Regions from separate parts of the Pseudoxanthomonas sp. 134C1 genome, predicted to be linked through region 1. Evidence: predicted binding sites of a transcription regulator. Region 1 holds the regulator's gene; the other holds the start of a gene.
The links. Region 1 encodes FliA, which starts transcription of late flagellar genes. Its sites were predicted from a motif close to TAAAGTTTNNCNNNCNNNGGCCGATAA; they were not measured.
Positions count from the first base shown of each region.

Region 1 (6,968 bases):
GCGGGTCGCGGCGCGGCGGGAGCCACGGGGGCCGCCGGTGGCGCGGAGGTGGTGCCGGGCGCGGCGCCGCCGTGCAGCTGATCCAGCAGCGCTTCGAATTCGTCCTCGCTGATCAGATCGCCGGCGCCGGGCGCTGGCGCGGCCGGGGCCGCCGGCGTGCCACCGCCGTGGAGCTGGTCGAGCAGGGCTTCGAATTCGTCGTCGGTGATCAGATCACCGACGGCCGCGACGGCCGGATGCGACGCCGCCACCGGCGCGGTTTTCGCCACCGGCGCGCCGCCGGTGTCGACATTGAACTGGGCAATCAGCGCGGCGGGCGCGTGCGGCGGCTCCTCGCCGGCGCCGACGGCGTCGAGCATGCGCTGCAGCCAGTCCAGCGATTGCTGGGCGGCATCGAAATGATCCGCTTCCAGGGTCGCCTTGCCGGCGCGGACCATGCCCAGCGCCTCCTCGGCGGCATGGCACAGGTGCACCATCGCCTGGATGCCGAGGAAGCCGGCGCCGCCCTTGAGCGTGTGGAAGCCGCGGAACACCGCGTTGAGCTGTTCGCTGTCGCCGGGATCCTGTTCCAGCGTCACCAGCTGCTCGCCGAGGCGATCCAGGATTTCCTGGGCTTCGATGAGGAAGTCGGCGGCGATTTCGGGAGTGACGGCGGACATGGTTCGGCTCGGGTTCGGCAGGGAGGCGCGGGCGGACGGCTAGAGGCCCAGCCCCGACAGCAGATCGTCGGCGTCGTCCTGCGAGAAGGCGTTCTTGTCCAGGCCGGCGACGGCGGGGCCGGCGAGGCCATCGTCTTTTTTCTTTTCCGGCGGCGGCAGGCCGAGTTCGCCGAAGCCTTCGTGCACGCGGCGGACGATGCCCGCGACCCGGCGGATGATCTGGCCGGTGAGATCCTGATAGCTCTGCGCGAGCGCCATTTCCGACAGGCCGGCGCGGATCTGGTCCACCACCCGGGTCTGTTCGCCGCTCAGCGTCGTCGCCTTGAGCTGGTCGGCCAGCTCGCGGCACTGCTCGGCCAGGTCGAGGGTCTTGTGGCTGGCCTGCTCGGTCATCGCGACCACATGGTCCAGGCGCGCGCAGGCGTCGTCGAGGTCGCCCGCGCCGTGGGTGGGCGGCAGTTCGCCGAGGGTCTGCGCGAGTTCGCGGGCCAATCGGCCCAGCCCCTGCATCATCGGCTGCGTGCGCCAGGCCGCGATGGTGTCCAGCTCGCGCCGCCAGCCGGCCTCGTCGCCCTGTTCCAGCGCATCCAGTGCGTGCTGCAGGCGTTCGACCAGCGCGGCGCGGGCGCTGCCGGCTTCCATGACCGCAGCCATCAGGCCGCGGCCCCGAGACGTTCGAAGATCTTGCCGAGCTTTTCTTCCAGGGTCTGCGCGGTGAACGGCTTGATGATGTAGCCGTTCACGCCGTTCTGCGCCGCCTCGATGATTTGCTCGCGTTTGGCCTCGGCGGTGACCATCAGCACCGGCAGGGTCTTGAAGCGGTCGTCGGCGCGGATCGCCTTGAGCAGTTCGATGCCGGTCATGCCCGGCATGTTCCAGTCGGTGACCACGAAGTCGAAACTGCCCTGGGCCAGCGCGGTCAGCGCGCTGGAGCCGTCGTCGGCCTCGGCGGTATTGGTATAGCCCAGATCGTTGAGGAGGTTCTTGATGATGCGGCGCATCGTCGAGAAGTCGTCCACGATCAGGATCCGCATGTTCTTGTTGGCTGTCACGAAGGGCTCCGGGTGCAGCAGGGTAAAGGGGGCTCGAGAGCCTTATCGGCAGGCGGCGGGAAAACTTTTGGCCGGGATTGGGGGGAGGCGGGGATTGGGGATTCGGGATTTGCAAAAACGGGGCTTTGCCTCCCCCTTTGCAAAAGGGGGATTGAGGGGGATTTGCTCTTGGCGCCAACAGCAAGCGCTTTTCAACCGCCGAATGGCGGGTCAATCCCCCGTCGCCCGCTCCGCGGGCGCCCGCCCCCTTTTCCGCTTTCAACAGCCAAATGGCTGGTCAAGGGGGCTCTTCCAATCCCGAATCCCCAATCCCCAATCCCGACTCAATCCTCCAGCCCGGCGTCCACGCTCTCGAACACGTTCAGCCGGCCACGCAGGCGCAGCATGGCCTGGCCGTGGATCTGGCAGACACGCGACTCGCTGACGCCGAGGACCGCGCCGATTTCCTTCAGGTTGAGTTCCTGCTCGTAATACATGGACAGCACCAGCTGTTCGCGCTCGGGCAGCTGGCCGATGGCCTTGATCAGCGACTGGCGGAACTCGCTGCGTTCCAGCTGCTGCTGCGGGTTGGGACCGCCGCTGACCACGGTCTGCGGTTCGCCGTGATCCTCGATGTGCGATTCCAGGCTCAGCACCTGGCCGCGGGCGGCGTCCTCCAGCAGGCGCAGGTATTCGGGCAGCGGCATCTCCATCGCCGACGCGACCTCGGTGGCGATGGCGGCGCGGCCGGTGCGCTGTTCGATTTCGCGCACGGTGGCGGCGGCCTGGCGGGCGCGCCGGTGCACCGAGCGGGGTACCCAGTCGCCACGGCGGATCTCGTCGATCATCGAGCCGCGGATGCGGATCGAGGCGAAAGTCTCGAACGAGGCGCCCTGTTCGGCGTCGTAACTGCGCGAGGCTTCGAGCAGGCCGATCATGCCGGCCTGGATCAGATCGTCGATCTCCACGCTGGCGGGCAGGCGCGCGGCCAGGTGATGGGCGATGCGGCGGACCAGGTCCGCGTGCGTCGTGACGAAATCGGTGGCCGCCGCTTTCTGGACGGCACGGTATTGGGCGGCGCCGGTACTCATGCAGGCACGCTCCGGTTGATCATGCGTTCGACGAAGAATTCGACATTGCCGCGTGCCCCGGTCGGCGGCTGCCAGCGCGCGGTGACCCGGGCGATTTCGTTGATGGCGCGCGCCGACGGACTGCCCGGGTACGCCTTGACGACGGCCTGCTGGCGCTGCACCGCGCGACGCAACCAGTCGTCCTGCGGCACCGCGCCCAGATAGTGCAGGGCGACATCGCCGAGGAAGCGCTCGCATACGCGGGCCAGCTTCTCGTACAGCTTCCGGCCTTCGTTGGGATCACGGACCATGTTGGCGATCACGTGCACGCGGTCCACGCCGCGCTCGCGCGAGAGCACCTTGACCAGGGCGTAGGCGTCGGTGATCGAGGCCGGCTCATCGCAGACCACCACCACCGTGTCCTGCGCGGCCTGGCAGAAGGTCAGCACGCTGTCGGTGATGCCGGCGGCGGTATCGACCACCATCACGTCGAGGGCGCGCTGCAGTTCCGAGAACACGTTGACCAGGCCGACATGTTCGGCCGGCGAGAGTTCGGCCATGTGCCGGAAACCCGACGAGGCGGGGACGATCAGCAGGCCCTCCGGACCTTCCAGCAGCACGTCCTCCAGCTGGCAGCGCTGCGCGACCAGATCGGCCAGGGTGTACTTGGGGGTCAGGCCGAGCAGCACGTCGACATTGGCCAGGCCCAGGTCGGCGTCCATCAGCAGGGTGCGCTTGCCCATCTCGGCCAGCGACGCGGCCAGATTGACCGACACATTGGTCTTGCCGACGCCGCCCTTGCCGCCGGTCACCGCGATCACGCGGACCGGATGGAAGGCGCCGGTCAGCGGCGGGGTGCTGCGCGGATTGGTCTGCAGCAGGTGTTCATGCGACATGGATGGTCTCCGCGTGGCTGGGTTCGTCGGCTTCGCGGCGCAGCTGGTCCAGGCGCAGGACCAGGTTGGGCGCGCTGGCGCGGTGCAGATCGTCCGGCACGCGCTGGCCGTCGGTGATCCAGGCCATCGGCAACTGGTGATCGACAATGACGGACAGCGCGCTGCCGAGCCGCCCGGTCTCGTCCACCTTGGTCAGCACCACGCCGTGCGGCTGGGCGCCGCTGAAGCGGCGGACCACTTCGTCCAGATCGCCGAAATGCGAATTGGCCGGCAGCACCAGCAGGGTGTGCACCTGTCCGGCGGCGCGCAGCCAGTTGAGCTGGCCGACCAGGTTGCGATCGCGCTGGCCCATGCCGGCGGTGTCGATCAGCACGAGCTTGTAGTCGCGCAGGCGCTCCAGGGTCTGGGCCAGGCGCACATCGCTGTCGGCCTCGTGCACGGCGATGCCGAGCTGACGGCCGTAGCTGTGCAACTGTTCGCGGCCGCCCACGCGCACGGTATCGGTGGTGACCAGAGCCACGTCGCGCGGATTGTGGCGATCGGCGTAGGCCGCGGCCAGCTTGGCGATGGTGGTGGTCTTGCCGGCGCCGGTGGGGCCGACCAGGGCGATCACGCCACCCTGTTCCAACGGATCCTGGGGCAGGATCGGCAGCTTGCGCGACAGCAGGCCCAGCATCAGGCCGCGTCCACGGTGCAGTTCGGTGTCGGCGGGAATCTGCAGGGCGACATCACGGGTGATGCCCGCATCGAAACCGTAGTCGTCCAGCAGGTCCATCGCCTGCGCGCGCACCGGCGAGCCACGCAGGCGCTCGTCGGTGAGGCGATGCATCTCGCCTTCGATCATCTCGCGCATCGCCGCCAGTTCGGCGCGCATCTGCACCAACTGCTCGTCCTCGGCGCGCGCGCGCGCGGCGTTGTCGGCGACCACGCTCAGGGTCGGTGCGGTGGGGGCTTCCGCCGGCGCCGCGACGGACACCGTCGCGGGTTCGGGCGCTTCCATCGGCACCGGCGGCAGGCTGGCGGCCAGGCGCGCGGCGAAGGAGTGCGGATCCACCGCGAAGGTGGCGGGAGCCGGACGTTCCGGTTCCATCGCGGCGGTCGGCGCGGGAGGCGACTGCGGGTCGTTCGTCGCCGGCGCCGCGGTCATCCGGCTGAAGTAGGCGGCGGCGGCTTCGGCCGGCGACAGCGCGGACGATTCATTGCGGGTCTGCTCACCGCGCGTCTGCGCCTGGGCGCCACGCGCGAATGACGGGACGGGCGGGGCCGGCTCGGCCGGCGCGGCCGGGCGCATCGCTTCGAGCGTCCGCTGCACCAGCGTCTCGTCGTAATTGGAGGCCGCCACGATCTCGACGCCATCGTCGGTCATGCGGTTGGAGAGGATGACCGCGTCCGGGCCCTGCTCCTGCCGGACCAGCGCGAAGGCGGTGCGCATGTCGGGAGCGACGAAACGTTTGATTTTCATGGGATGAGGCCGGGAATGGGGAATCGGGAATGGGGAATCGGGGAATCCTCGGCGCTGACGCGGCCGGGGTTCTCATCGCTGTGTCGTATTCGTTTCATCGTCTGTCTCCGCAATGGGAATCCGCTGTTGCGATTCCCCATTCCCCATTCCCGAACCCATCAACTAATCGTCCCCACCAGCTTCAACCGCTTGTCCTCCGGCACTTCGCTGTAGGACAGGACCGACAGCGTGGGCACGCTGTGGCGGACCAGCCGGGCCAGCGCGGCGCGGACGCCGCCGGGGACCAGCACCACCGCCGGCTCGCTGCGCGCGTCCTGCTGGGCGACGCAGTCGGCCAGGCTCTGGTGGAGCCGTTCGGCCAGGCCGGGTTCCAGCGCGGCGCCGGTGCCCTGCACGCTGTCCTGCAAGACACGTTCCAGTTGCGGCGCCAGGGTATAGACGGGAAGCTCCGGCGCCATGCCGGAGATTTCCTGGACGATGAAACGGCCCAGCGAGGTGCGCACGGCGGCGGTGAGCGCGGCCGGATCCGGGTTCTGCGGGCCGAACTCGACCAGCGCTTCCACGATCCGGCGCAACTGGCGGATCGGCACGCGCTCGATCAGCAGGTTCTGCAGCACCCGCACCACGGTCGACAGGGTGAGGGTCTTGGGGGTCAGGTCCTCGACCAGCTTGGGCGCGGTCTTGCCGAGGTTGGCGAGCAGTTGCTGCACTTCCTCATGGCCCAGCAGCTCCGGCGCGTGTTCGCGGACCAGGTGCGAGAGGTGGGTGGCGACCACGGTGGAGGCGTCGACCACCGTGTAGCCCAGCGATTCGGCCATCGCATGCTGGCCGGGCGTGATCCAGGTCGCGTCCAGTCCGAACGCCGGATCCCGGCCGGGGATGCCGTCGAGGGCGCCGAACGCGCCGCCGGGATCCAGCGCCAGTTCGCGGTCCGGATGGATCTCGGCGGTGGCGACCGGCACGCCGTGCACCAGCAGGCGATAGCCATTCGAGGGCAGTTCCAGGTTGTCGCGGATGTGCACCGGCGGCACCAGGAAACCCAGGTCCTGGGTGAGCTTGCGGCGCACGGCCTTGATCCGCGACATCAATTCGCCGCCCTGCGCCTTGTCCACCAGCGGAATCAGCCGGTAGCCCACTTCCAGGCCGAGCGGATCCACCGGACGCACCTCGTCCCAGGTCAGTTCGGCCTGCGGATTGGATGGCGCGGGCAGGGCGGGATCGGCGGCCGCGCCGCTTTCACCGCCGGCGCCGGGTTGCTGCTTTTTCCACAGCTTCCAGGCGATGTAGCCCAGCACCGCGGCCAGCGTCAAAAACACGACATTGGGCATGCCCGGCACCAGCCCGACCACGCCGATCAGGCTGGCGGCCACCGCCAGCGCCTTGTGCTGGCCGAATACCTGGCCAACCATCGCGTTGCCCATGTCCTGCGCGCGCGAGGCGCGGGTGACCAGCATCGCCACCGCCGAGGACACCAGCAGGGCCGGCAACTGCGCCACCAGGCCGTCGCCGATCGACAGCAGGGTGTAGATCTTGGCCGCCTCGCCGACCGGCAGGCCGTGCTGGAGCACGCCGATCGCCAGGCCGCCGACCAGGTTGATGAAGAGGATCAGGATGCCGGCGATGGCGTCGCCGCGGATGAACTTGCTGGCGCCGTCCATCGCACCGTAGAAGTCGGCTTCCTCGCGGACTTCCTCGCGCCGGGCCTTGGCCTCCTCGCGGGTCAGCAGGCCGGCGTTGAGGTCGGCGTCGATCGCCATCTGCTTGCCGGGCATCGCGTCCAGGATGAAGCGCGCCGACACTTCCGAGATGCGCCCGGCGCCCTTGGTGATGACCACGAAGTTGATGATGGT
Region 1 covers NZ_JBYMTH010000006.1:236,510-243,477, reverse strand. The annotation lists gene AC3DEZ_RS13605 (chemotaxis protein CheA) at 1-659, opposite strand, end outside; gene AC3DEZ_RS13600 (protein phosphatase CheZ) at 699-1,313, opposite strand; gene cheY (chemotaxis response regulator CheY) at 1,313-1,693, opposite strand; gene AC3DEZ_RS13590 (RNA polymerase sigma factor FliA) at 2,035-2,781, opposite strand; gene AC3DEZ_RS13585 (MinD/ParA family protein) at 2,778-3,656, opposite strand; gene flhF (flagellar biosynthesis GTPase FlhF) at 3,646-5,118, opposite strand; gene flhA (flagellar biosynthesis protein FlhA) at 5,277-6,968, opposite strand, start outside.

Region 2 (6,968 bases), on a different contig from region 1:
CCCGTCGCCGCCAGACCCTTCCGCAGGGCCATCCGTCGTGAGTGTTTCCTCCGCTTCCCGTTTCCCCGCGGACGTCCCGTCCTTCGTCGACATCCAGGCGCTCACCGAGCTGATGGACGACGGCGTGCTGCTGTGCCGCGGCGACGACCGCGCCCTGCATGCGAATGCGTCCGCGCTGGCGTTGCTGCCCGAGGGCGAGGAACCGGAATCGCTGCAGGCGGTGCTCGAACTGGTGCCGTCGGAGGCGCGCCGCGCCGCCCGCGCGACCGGACGCTGGAGCGGCGAACTGGGGCTGGAGGATGGCCGCATCCTGCAACTGCGCATCTACCACCACCACGCGCCCGGCGACGACGGCTACGCGCTGATCCTGTTCCACGACATCAGCGAAGGGCATGCGCGCCAGCAGGAACTGCAGCGCCGCCACGCCCAGCTGCGCCAGACGCTGATTCGCCTGGCCGGCACCCAGGAGCAACTGGTGCAGTCGGAGAAAATGGCCTCCATCGGCCAGCTCGCCGCCGGCGTGGCGCACGAAATCAACAACCCGATCGGCTACGTGCACTCCAACCTGGGCTCGCTGCAGGAGTACCTGCACAGCCTGTTCGCCCTCATCGAGGTGTACGAGCGGGCGCTGCGCGCGCCGGATCCGAAGACGCTGCTGCCGGAAATCGACGACATGCGGGCGCGCTGCGACATCGATTTCATCACCAGCGATCTGCCGCAGCTGATGTCGGAGTCGCGCGAGGGCATCGAACGGGTGACCCAGATCGTGCGCAGCCTCAAGGACTTCTCCTATTCCGGTCGCGACGACTCGTGGAAGCTGGCGGATCTGCATCACGGGCTGGATTCGACCATCAACATCATCTGGAACGAGCTCAAGTACAAGGTCACCCTGGACAAGCACTACGGCAAGCTGCCGCTGGTGCAGTGCCTGCCTTCCGAGCTCAACCAGGTGTTCATGAACATCCTGCTCAACGCCGGCCACGCGATCGAGGAAAAAGGCCGCATCAGCGTCACCACCGGCCTGTCCGGCGAAGAGGTCTGGATCGAAATCGCCGACACCGGCAGCGGCATCCCCGAGGGCATCCTGCAGAACATTTTCGATCCGTTCTTCACCACCAAGCCGGTCGGCAGCGGCACCGGCCTGGGCCTGTCGATTTCCTACGGCATCGTGAAGAAGCACAACGGACGCATCGAAGTGGACAGCAAGGCGGGCCTTGGCTCGCGCTTCCGGATCACCCTGCCGGTGCGGCAGCCGGGCAAGGACGCGGCTTGAGCCCGACGCGGGTTTCCGCGATCCGCAAAGGCAGGCGAGCAGGCCCGGCTCCGCACAACCCGTAGAGCGGCGCTCGCTGCGCGGCCTCGCCGTGGCAATCAACCCACCACGCGGTGATGCGGCTGGTTCTCGTAGGCGGTGAAGGCCTGGCGGATGTGTTCGCGCAGGTCGTCGTCGTTCCAGGGCTTGGTCAGGAAGCGGTAGATCTCGCCGCGGTTGATCGCCTCGGTGACGGTCGCCAGATCGGTGTAGCCGGACAGCACCAGGCGCACGGTGTCCGGATACAGCACGCGCACGCGACCGAGGAACTCGGTGCCGCTCATGTCGGACATGCGCTGGTCGGACAGGATCACCTGCACGTCGTTGGTGGCCAGCAGTTCGAAGGCGTCGTTGACGCTGGAGGCGGCCAGGATGCGGTAACCGTCGCGGCGGAACAGGCGCACCAGCGAACGCAGGATGTTCTCTTCGTCGTCCAGCAGCAGCAGGGTGCGGTCCGGCTTGGTCGCGGCGAACGCGTCGGCGCGCAGATAGCGGCGGCGCAGCACCGCGCCGGCATCCTCGGCGGACATCGGCTCGCCGAACAGGTGGCCCTGGAACATGTCGCAATGGTTGCGGCGCAGGAAGCCCAGCTGGATGTCGGTTTCCACTCCGTGCGCGATCACCTTCATGCCCAGCTGGTGGCCCATGGCGATGATCGCGCAGGTGATGGCGACCTCGCGGTTGCTGGCAGGCACGCCCTTCACGAAACTGCGGTCGATCTTGATCTTGTCCACCGCGAAACGCACCAGCGAATCCAGATTGGAATCGCCCATGCCGAAATCGTCCAGGGTCAGGCGCACGCCCTCGCGGTGCAGGCTGGCGAGGGTGCGGTGGACCAGCAGGGTGTCCTTGGCCAGCGCGTTCTGGCGTACCTCCAGCACCACCATCTGCGGCGGAATGCCGGCGCCCTGCATCGCCTCCAGCACCTCCATCACGAAATTCGGCCGCAGCAGCTGCAGGGTGGAGACGTTGACCGCGATCTCGAAATCGTCGAAGCCCCAGTCGCGCCACACGCGGGCCTGGCGGAACGCCTGGCGCAGCACCCAGTCGCCGATCTGGACGATCACGCCGAGTTTCTCGGCCACGTGCATGAAGCGTTCCGGCACCAGCACGCCCAGCGCCGGCGAATGCCAGCGCAGCAGCGCTTCCATGCCGACCACGCGGCCGTCGTGCGCGTTGATCTGCGGCTGGTAGTGCAGGCGGAATTCGTTGTTGTCGATCGCGTTGACGATCTGGCGGGCGATGATGCTGTCGCTGCGGATGCTGATGGCGGCGTCGCGGGCGTAGCGGCGGACCAGGTTCAGGCCCTCGTGCTTGGCCTGGCCGACCGCGGTCTCCGCGCACTGCAGCAGGCCGCTCGCGGTGGTGGCATCCTCCGGACACAGGGCGATGCCGATGGTGGCGGTGAGGAACAGGGTGTACGGCAGCACCGCCATCGGCAGTTCGACCTGATCGCGCACGAGCGCGCCGAACTCATCGGGTGATGCCAGATGCGGCAGGCGCGGCATGGCGACGATGAACTCGTCGCTGCCCTGGCGCCACACCCGCGCGTCCGGGCCAAGCTGGCTGGCCAGGTGCTGTCCCAGCAGCAGCAACGCCTGGTCGCCGACCTCGTCGCCCATGTTCTCGTTGATCGAGCGGAAGTGATCGATGTCGATATGCAGCAGCATCAGCGGCGCGCCGCCGCCCATGGCCTGATCGATCAGCCGCTGCAGTTCCGGATCCTGCGCGCCCAGGCGGGCGATCGGCGCGGCGGCGGCGGGGTAGACGGACATCCTCAATCCTCCGCCGTCGCCGGCAGCGCCAGTCGCAGGCGCGGTTGTCCCGGCGTTGCGGCCAGATCCAGGGACAGCCCGACGGCCTGCGCGCGTGATTGCAGCAGCGCGGTGGTCAGCGCATCGGCGGGCGCGCCGTCATGATGGACTTCCAGGACGGCGTGGCCCGCATGCGCGGGCGCCAGTCGCACCATCAGCGTCGACAGGTTGTCCAGCGGCAGCAGCAGATCCTGGACCAGGCGGAACGCGGCCAGTTCGATGTCCGCGCTCGCGCGCGGGGACGGATCGGTCAGCGCCAGTTGCGGGGTCACGCCCCAGCGCGCCTGCCAGCGGTCGGCTTCGCCGCGCAGCGAGGCGGCCAGACCGAGCGTGTCGATCTGCGGCGGGCGCAGATCCGCGTACAGGTCGCGCAGGCGGGCGACGGTGTCGTCGGCGATGCGCACGATGTCGGCCAGATCCTGGCCGCGCTGCGCGGCATCGTCCTCGTCACCGGCCAGGTGCGCGGACATCTTGATCGCCGACAACGCCTGGCCGATCTCGTTGTGCAGCGCCCGCGCGACATGCCGGCGCTCGGCTTCCTGGCGTGCGTACAGCTCGCGCAGGGCGTCGGCGGCGGTGCTCGGGGCGTTGGAGGCGGTGGGAGGCGTGCGGGCCGTCATCGGGCAACGGGCAGGGAAGCAACCGCGCCAGTATGCCAGTTGCCCGGCGGGGCGGCGCGGACACGACGACGCCGGCACCGTGGAGGCGGCGCCGGCGTCGCGGGAAGCGGATGCCGCCGGGTCAGAACAGTTCGACGGTGCCCGCGCCCATGTTCTGCTGCGCCACCGGCTTGTGCGGCGGGCGTTCCCATTCGCTGCGGCGGTCGCGCAGGCGGTTGCCGATGTGGCGCAGGGCCGAGAGCAGCTCCTGGTCCATCACGCCGCCACTGCGGTGCAGCAGTTCCTGCAGGGCCAGCGCTTCCTGGTTGATGGTGGTCAGGCGATCGAGGTGGGTGGCCGCGCTGCCCAGCGACTGGGTGGCGATGTCCTCGAACTGCAGGGCGCGCACCGCTTCGGCCACGCTGAGGTCGATGGCATGGCCGCACTGGGAGATTTCGCGCATGCCGTCGCCCAGCGAGGCATTGATGGCGGCGACCTGGGTCAGCATGCCGGCGGCTTCGCCGCGGGCTTCGCGGGAACGGTCCAGATCGCGCGAGGCCATGTGCGAGACGGTCTCGCGGACCTTGGCGATGGCGTCCTTGGAGCTGTGCGCCAGCTTGCGGATCTGTTCGTTGAACGCGGTCGAGCGCTCGGACAGGTTGCGCACCTCGTCGGCGACCACCGCGAAGCCGCGACCGGCCTCGCCGGCGCGGGCCGCTTCGATGGCGGCGTTGAGCGCCAGCAGATTGGTCTGGTCGGCAATCGACTTGACATCTTCCAGCAGCGAGAAGATGCCGTCCAGGTGCTGGGCCATCTCGTCGATGTGGTGCACGGTAGTGGTGCTCTGGCCGCTGACCTGTTCCAGCGCTTCCACCAGCTGCTCCATGCGCTGGCTGGCGTGCTGGGCGAAGCGGGCCACGTCCACCCCGGCGCGGTCGCCGTCGCCGGCGCGGTCGACGATGCGCGACACCGCCTGGCTCTGCTCGCGGGACTTGCGCATCATCGCGTCGAAGCTCTCGCCGAGGCCACCGACCGCATCGCGGATCAGGCCGCGCGCGCGGTCGATCTCGGCACGCGAGCCGTCGATTTCGTTGCCGACGAAGCGGCGCAGTTCGTTGAGCAGGGTGTCCTGCTCGCGCAGGATGCTGGTGTGCTCGGCGCTGGGCTTCTGCGCCCCCCACACCGACAGGAAGGCAAACAGCAGCCAGGCCAGCGTCATCGTGGTCAGGATGGCCCATTGGACCGCACCGGGCCAGTCGAAGGCGACCGACAGCGGGAACACCAGCGTCAGGAGCAGGGGAGCGGCAAGACGAACCAGAATGCGCGAATACATGGGTGCTCTCTACTGAATCACGGTATGGATATCGGCCATGGGGGATGGCTCTTTAGCGTTCGTCGCGGTGATGCGCGATGCGCGGACGAAACTGTGACCGCGGTGGAGATCCGCCGGAAATACGGCGGAAAGAGGGTGTCAGCGGGATTGCGCGGACAGCTGAACCAGGCGTTCGGCGACGTCATCCAGCGGGACGGTTTCGCTGGCCGCGCCCAGTCGCACGGCGGCGCCGGGCATGCCCCAGACGACGCTGGTGGCCTCGTCCTGGACGAAGGTGGGGGCGCCGGCCTGGGCGATTTCCAGCAGACCGCGCGCGCCGTCGTCGCCCATGCCGGTGAGGATCACGCCGATGGCGTTGTCGCCGGCGGCGTGCGCGACCGAACGGAACAGTACGTCGACCGCCGGCTTGTGCCGGTTGACCGGCGGGCCGTCGTCGATCCGGCAGCGCCAGCGCGCACCATCGCGGATCACCCGCAGGTGGCGGCCGCCCGGCGGCAGATAGGCGTGGCCGGGCAGGATCGCTTCGCCGTCGGCGGCTTCGCGCACGGCCATCGCCGAATGCCGGTCCAGGCGTTCGGCGAACGCGCGGCTGAAACCGGCGGGGATGTGCTGGGTCATGACGATCGCGGGGGCATCGGCGGGCATCTGCTCCAGCACCACCCGCAGCGCCTCGGTGCCGCCGGCAGAGGCGCCGATGGCGATCAGGCGATCGGTGGTCTGGAAGCGCAGCGCCCGCGCCGGCGACGCGGCGGGCAGCACCGCGTCGACGTTCTGGCGCACGCTGGCCGGACGCGCCAGCGGGCGCACCTTGGCGCGCGCCGCCGCCTTGACCTTGGCGACGATCTCGTCGGCGTACGACTCCAGCCCGCGGACCACGTCGAGCTTGGGCTTGGAGACGAAATCGACCGCGCCCAGCGCCAGCGCCTGCAGGGTGGTGTCGGCGCCACGCTCGGTCAGCGAGGAGATCATCACCACCGGCAACGGACGCAGCCGCATCAGGTTTTCCAGGAACGCCAGCCCGTCCATGCGCGGCATTTCCACGTCCAGGGTGAGCACGTCCGGATTCAGGCGCTTGATCTTCTCGCGCGCGATCAGCGGATCGGTGGCCGAGCCGACCACTTCGATGCCGGGATCGCTGGACAGGATCTCGGTGAGCATCTGCCGAACGACCGCGGAGTCGTCGACGATCAGGACCTTGCAGGGCGCGCCCATCAGAACAGCTCCACGCCACCGCTGACCGGCGTGCGCGACAGCCGCGCGCGGGCGGCGGATTCGGCGGCCACCACTTCGGCGTCGTGCGCGTGCGGCAGGCGCTGCACCACCACCCGGCCGGTGGCGGCGAAGAACCACACCTTGCGCGGATGGATGCCGCACAGATCCTCCGCGATCACCGGGATGCGTTCGGTCTCCAGGTAGCGGCGGACGAATTCGGCGTTGCGGGTGCCGACCGGATTGCTGGTGAAGCCCTTCAGCACGTTGGCGCCGCCGAATACCTTGGCCTCCAGGCGCGCACGGCTGGCGCCGCGCTTGAGCAGATCGTTGATCAGCAGTTCCATCGCGAAGCTGCCGTAGCGCGACGGCGCGCCGTCGCCGGCCTGGCCGTCGGGGAGCAGGAAATGGTTCATGCCGCCCAGCTTGAGCAGGGGATCGCGGATGCAGGCGGCCACGCAGGAACCCAGCACGGTGACCAGCGCGGTGTCGTCGTCGACCACCAGATACTGCGTGGGCAACAGTTTGGCGGCCGGGGTCTGGAAGCGGGCGTCGTGGTAGCGCAGCACGCTGCCGTCGGCGAAGGCGAGGGCGGCGGCGCTCATGCGCGGACTCCGGCGCGACGGTACAGCGTGCGTCCGCATGGCTGGATGATGTCGGCGGCGTGCAGGTAGTTTTCGGAATGGCCGGTGTAGAGCATG
Region 2 covers NZ_JBYMTH010000011.1:160,085-167,052, forward strand. The annotation lists gene AC3DEZ_RS17965 (ATP-binding protein) at 113-1,273, shown strand; gene AC3DEZ_RS17970 (EAL domain-containing protein) at 1,372-3,087, opposite strand; gene AC3DEZ_RS17975 (sensor histidine kinase) at 3,090-3,746, opposite strand; gene AC3DEZ_RS17980 (methyl-accepting chemotaxis protein) at 3,868-5,058, opposite strand; gene AC3DEZ_RS17985 (protein-glutamate methylesterase/protein-glutamine glutaminase) at 5,197-6,270, opposite strand; gene cheD (chemoreceptor glutamine deamidase CheD) at 6,270-6,872, opposite strand; gene AC3DEZ_RS17995 (CheR family methyltransferase) at 6,869-6,968, opposite strand, start outside.
Region 2: the regulator FliA is predicted to act here: its motif matches at 5,087-5,113, upstream of AC3DEZ_RS17980 (methyl-accepting chemotaxis protein).